Regions from separate parts of the Alteromonas sp. HB246098 genome, predicted to be linked through region 1. Evidence: predicted binding sites of a transcription regulator. Region 1 holds the regulator's gene; the other holds the start of a gene.
The links. Region 1 encodes sigma-54, which starts transcription at its own class of promoters, with help from an activator protein. Its sites were predicted from a motif close to GTTGGCACGNNNNTNGNNT; they were not measured.
Positions count from the first base shown of each region.

Region 2: a site for sigma-54 is predicted at 1,827-1,845, ahead of ACYTPF_RS05040 (flagellar assembly protein T N-terminal domain-containing protein). Genes of this name have one in related genera too.

Region 1 covers NZ_JBTZUG010000007.1:238,233-241,374, forward strand. The annotation lists gene rapZ (RNase adapter RapZ) at 1-79, opposite strand, end outside; gene ptsN (PTS IIA-like nitrogen regulatory protein PtsN) at 163-606, opposite strand; gene hpf (ribosome hibernation promoting factor) at 620-907, opposite strand; gene ACYTPF_RS15595 (RNA polymerase factor sigma-54) at 938-2,419, opposite strand; gene lptB (LPS export ABC transporter ATP-binding protein) at 2,493-3,142, opposite strand, start outside.
Region 2 covers NZ_JBTZUG010000001.1:1,161,592-1,164,733, reverse strand. The annotation lists gene ACYTPF_RS05045 (transglutaminase-like cysteine peptidase) at 1-415, opposite strand, end outside; gene ACYTPF_RS05040 (flagellar assembly protein T N-terminal domain-containing protein) at 583-1,764, opposite strand; gene ACYTPF_RS05035 (LPP20 family lipoprotein) at 2,098-2,535, shown strand; gene flgN (flagellar export chaperone FlgN) at 2,678-3,109, opposite strand.

The DNA.
Region 1 (3,142 bases):
AATAACCTAAGTCTTCCAAAGCGCGAAGTGCGACAGACTTACCAGACCCTGAACGACCACTGATTATGATCAGCTTCACCTAAACTCTCCCTTATATTCTGGTTTCATCACATACGCGTTGTTGAATAAAGCGCCTATCTATAATGTATAGGCTCTTATGGCTTAACTTAATGCAGAAATAATCTCGTCGCTGGTTGTTGCACGGCGTATTGTTTTAATTGTTTCTTTGTCACTGAGCTTACCTGCTACGGTAGCCAGTGTTTGAAGGTGTCCTTCGGTTTGCTCTTCGGGAACGAGTAGCGCAAAAAATATGTCTACGGGCTTTTCATCTAGGGCATCAAAGTTGATAGCTGGTGTGCTTGTTACAACAATTGCTATTACCTTCTCAAGGCCAGCCAGGCGACCGTGAGGCAGTGCTATGCCGTTGCCAATACCCGTGCTACCCATACGTTCTCGAGCCATTAAGCTATTTAAAACCGTTGCCTGGTCGATGTTATCATTTTGCTTGGCAGCGATATCAGCGATGATCTCAAGAATTCGCTTTTTACTATTACACTGAACCGCACACTCGGTGCGGTCCAGACTTACGATGGCTTGTATATCCATGCTTAATTAACTACTAATGTTTTTTCAGTTTTTCCTTATGCTTGATTACCTGCCGGTCGAGTTTATCAACCATGCTGTCAATCGCCGCATACATGTCGGTATTTTCTGAGGATGCGAATACTTCAGCGCCACTTAAATGAACAGTCGCTTCGGCTTTTTGATTTAATTTTTCAACGTTCAGGATGACATGCACATTAGAAATGTGATCAAAGTGACGTTCAAGTTTGCTGAACTTCGTATCGACATAATTACGCAAAGAGTCGGTGATTTCGACATGATGACCAGTGAGGTTGATTTGCATATTTCGTCTTCCTTATATATTTAAGCCTAGTTAAATAAGGCTTTTGCGTTGGTTCGACGGTGGGATCGATAACGATTCCCGATATTTTGCTATTGTTCGCCGAGCGACTTTTATGCCTTGCTCTGCCAACAACGAAGCAATCTTGCTATCACTTAGCGGCTTGCTAGGATTTTCCGCAGCCACTAACTTCTTGATCAATGCACGAATCGCTGTAGATGAACATTCACCACCTGACTCAGTTGCTACGTGGCTTGAGAAGAAATACTTCAATTCAAAGATACCACGAGGCGTATGCATATACTTTTGCGTTGTCACACGGGAAATAGTCGATTCGTGCATATCTACCATTTCTGCGACATCATTTAGTACCATTGGTTTCATCATTTCCGGGCCGTGCTCAAAAAAGCCCATTTGCTGCTGCACAATACAATTTGCGACCTTCATTAAGGTATCGTTACGAGATTCAAGGCTCTTTATGAACCACTTGGCCTCTTGCATGTGTGAGCGGATGAATTGTGAATCGCTACTGTTCTTAGCACGGCGACTCATTGCTGCGTACTGTTGATTTACGCTTAATTTCGGCAGACTGTCGGGGTTCAGCTCAACCACCCAACGGCCATTTTTCTTGGTTACCGAGACATCAGGAATAACGTACTCAGGCTCTTTAGTAACTAAAGCACTACCTGGACGTGGATTCAAGGTTTGAAGTAAACGCATTGCTTCGCGCAGCTGATCTTCTTTTAATCGGCTCTTACGCATTAGGGTGCGGTAGTCTTTACTGCTCAGTAAATCTGAATATTCCTCAATAAGCTGCTTCGCTTCAGCAAGCCACGGTGTGTCTTCTGAAAACTGGCGCAATTGCACCATAAGACATTCTTGAGGGGTACGAGAACCTGAACCAATGGGGTCGAACATTTGAATACGCTTAAGTACACATTCTATTTCGTCCATTTCGATAGGCTCTTCAAGATCATCATCGTTGACCGCTTCTAAGATATCGTCAAGAGTAACGGTCAAATAACCTGATTCGTCAATCGAATCGATGATTGCAGTAGCAATGGCGCGGTCAGTATCCGAAAAATGAGTGAGGCGCATTTGCCAAAGCAAGTGCTCTTGTATGTCTTCAGTGGTCTCACCTTGAAAGATTTGTTCATCATCATTAGATGGACCAGGTGCTGGCGCAGAAGAAGCGGAATAATACTCATCCCAAGTGCTGTCGATAGGTAGCTCATCGGGAAGGTCATTCTTCTCCAGTGCATCTCCTGCTTCTAGCGTGTCGCTTGATGCAGAAGCTGTCGCTTCAGCAGCGCTATCGTCACTATCGACATTGTTCTTTTCTACTTGTGGCTCGTCGCTACCTTCTTCCACTTCTAAAAGCGGATTAGAGTCGAGCGCTTCTTGAATCTCTTGCTGAAGATCAAGCGTAGAAAGCTGCAGCAGCTTAATGGCCTGCTGCAGCTGAGGTGTCATGGTAAGTTGTTGGCTAAATTTTAGCTGTAAAGATGGTTTCATCTACGTCTTATTTAAATGCTCTAAATTAAATATACCAGAGCGAAACTGAAAAATGACAATTCGGTTACACTAACTATAGCCTGAATTGTTCGCCTAGGTATACGTCCCTTACTTTTTGATTACTTAAAACCTGTTCCGCAGTTCCTTGCGCAATAAGCTCGCCATGACTCACAATGTACGCTTTTTCACAAACATCCAATGTTTCGCGTACGTTATGGTCCGTGATAAGGATACCAATACCCCTATCTCGCAGATGCTGTATTATCTTCTTTATATCATTAACTGATATTGGATCAACACCGGCAAATGGTTCGTCTAACAAAATAAACTGTGGTTTTGCTGCCAGAGCTCGTGCAATCTCTACGCGACGCCGTTCTCCCCCTGACAAACTCATCCCCGTACTATTACGTATATGGTTGATATTAAATTCATCAAGTAGGGCATCTGCTTCTTCTTCTTGCTGTTGTGAATTTAAATCTTTACGGGTTTGCAAAATGGCCATGATATTTTCATGTACCGTAAGCTTTCTAAATATTGATGCCTCTTGCGGGAGGTAGCCTATACCGCGGCGTGCGCGCTCATGCATTGGCTGGTGAGTAAGCTCATTATCATCAATTTCGATCTTGCCTTTGTCTAAGTTGACCAAACCTACAATCATGTAAAAAGTAGTGGTCTTACCAGCTCCATTAGGGCCGAGAAGACCAACAATTTGACCGGTAGACA
Region 2 (3,142 bases), on a different contig from region 1:
TCTTCGCTTTTACATAAATTAGGCGAAGTTTAGAACTATCGATACCTAAGTGTAGCAGAGCTACGTATTTTGCAATGGCATAATCCTCACAATCTCCGCGAGAATGGCCAAAAAGTTCAGAAGGCGTGGCCCAATAGTCTTTTTGTTTGAAAACGATATCGTCGGTTGCGTACTGGATATGCTCGTCAAAGAAAGCGTTTACACCGATAAGCTGCTCTTTAACTGCCTTATTTTCAAGGTCGTGAAGTTTAGTTTCTAACGCACTGACATGTAAGGCTTTGTCAGCGCCAAAATTATTTTTAACTTCCTGTTCGAGCTTTGGAAACTCGATAACATAGTGATCCCTCAGTTGTTGTCCAGCCAGTAGCAAGGCTACTAATGCTAAGCAGTGTGACGCAAACAGAGAAAGGGTCATATTTTTATTATGTAGGTCATACTAAAGTATAAGAGAGAGTACTTGTCTCTATCTGAAGTTTAAGTATTGGATACTATACGTAGTTATAGGTATAACACGGGTATGTTGATATTCCAACCCTGTTCCCCCAACGTCAGTGACTTACATTTGATAAAGTGAAAGCTAATTTACTTCTTAACTACAAAATCGTTTTCCTGAATATTCGCAGTAATTCCCGACGTAGCGTTGACTATCACAGACGAATTGCCATATGCACTATCAACAATAAATGTACCGGGGTAGAGCGTATATTGAAGATATCTTCTACCTCGATTATCGACCACCTCTTTGGCTTGATAAAGGTATAGTTCATCTTTTTCAGATATGCCATTATCTCGTCCAAGAGATACCGAAATTTTATTGTTCGCAATGCTGATCACTCGCCCCGTAACAGGTTGGCAAGCTGTTGCTTCTTTAATATCTTCTATCAATTGACTTATTGACGTATCAATTGCTTGGCCGTAGCGTGATTGCCAAAAGGTTGACGAAAATTCGTCAACGTCTTCAAACCTATCGAACGCCCATTCCTCATTAGTATCGTAAGAGGAACTGAACAGAAGACCGCCGTTTATCCCGTCATAAACTTGTACAGACATTGCGAACGCACGATATGAAGTGTCGCTTCGCCAAGGTGTAAATACAGATACTTCTTTTTGCGCAACACTTAAATCATCAATAACCCCGATAATGACAAATTGCGTGTTACTTTGATCTGATAGAGTACGTACGTTTTTGTCGGTATAACGGCTATCAAACTTTGCAGTATGGGGAGCAACGTAAGTAAGGCTCAGATTATCTGTCTGTTCTTGCATTGCCTTAGCTAATCGCTGTGTAAACGCCTTATCAAATTGCGGAATATTTCCTTGGGTCAACTGTGCTCTGTTTCTTATCCTAAAGTGAGTAGTGGCAAAGTGTTTTTCGTCCCGCTGCGCTGAACATACTTCTCCTCTAGGAAAAATGTCTGCACGTACACTAACTGTGACTACATCACCGTTATAAGTTTCGCTCACGAGCTCTAATTGCTCGACCTCGCCTGTCGAACGGATCGTCATTTCTTCGTTTTTCAGAAGCCCATTAGTGAGTTTGGCTACACTTTGCACTGACGCCCCAGCAAATAACATCGCTTGTTTGAGCGCATCCTGTGTCGCTGCGCGTTTTGCTGCTTCCTTGTTACCGTTCATTACCACAGCCTGTCCTGTGGCTTCATACCAAACGGCATGGGCTTGCCCAGCCATTAGGCCAAGTAGGCAAACAGCGGCCATTGCTCTGCTTAAACATGCCATTAGCGTTGTTTTGCTTGCTTGTCGCACGTGACACCTCTGCGGTTGTTTAGTTGTTGCGGTTGAATAATGTCGTAACCTTTGCGAGAACTATGCGAAAAAAGTGCCAATTAAAGGAGGAAGTTATTTTTAAAAACAAACGGGCGCATATATTGCTTACTTCCTTCGTATCAGGGTATATGACTGCAAACTGTCGTTATGGAATCTGATGTTATTCATAACGCTTTGTTGAAATGTTATTAGCCTATAAAGGCTATAAAGGTAAATATTTAGGCGTCACTAACTCGTTATTGATGCACAAAGAGGTTTTAAATTATGTGGTTGAGTGGACTAAAAAATTCGAGATTACTTTTGCGGTCTTCCATGTTTGGCCTAGCAATCTCTTTGAGTGGTTGTGGCATTATTGATAAACACGTCGAATGGGAAACCGTTGAGCCTGAAACTTACCCTGTTTTAAAGGCGGTTGGTTACGCACCGATTTCATCGCAAAAAGGCGAGTCTGACAGTATGAAGCTAATAATGGCGATGAAAGCGTCAAAATTAGATGCATACCGCGAGTTGACCGAGCAGGTATACGGTCAAAAAATAGAAGGTAGTCAGTCTGTATCACGCCTTGTTGTTGACAGTGAAACGTTGCGCGCGTCTGTTGAGGGAGTAATTAGAGGCGCCGAGGTTGTTAAGACTTATCCCGTGGGTGAGGATACCTACGTTACGGAGCTTTCTTTAGATATGCAGCAAGTCTACGATATTTATTTGTCGACGGCTAAGCCGCGCCGAGTGAAAGATGTAAAGTATTACTAGGAAATAAGTTAAAGGCGGTTCGCGCTAATTACTTTGCAGTGGGATGCTAGAAAATACGTGATAATAGAGTGAACTTAGCTGCCGATAAGGTGAATGTACTGCGTGGTTAATGCTCTGCGACGATACAAAACTATTTAAAAGCCTAAGCACTCACTCCAGAGCCTAAAGTTCCGCCTTTCGGCTTACCTTTCTTGTCATAAGTGAGTGATTCTTTTGCTCGAACTTCCATCATCAAATTCCGCAAATGTGTGAGGCGTAGCTGTCCTTGCTCTACGGCTTTTTGATTAACCTGTGTTCGATATTTGCAATCTTCCAGAAGCTTCTTGGCGTCAGCCATTAATGCTTCATCGTCATCCGACATCGCATTTTCGTTGTCGATAGCATCTTCAATGCTTGCATCCAGCGATTGAATAGAACCCAGAAGGGCTGTTTTTTCGTCTAACAAATTCATCAAAGATTCAGCGTCACGCGAGCTAATAAGCTGCAGCTCTTTTTCAAGCAGTGACGCAAGTGAAGTCATTTGCTCCACTTGACGAGATAATGCTTGTGTTAACTGGCTTGCTTGTTCTGTCACTATACTTGTCTCATTGAACGTGTTTGATAAATT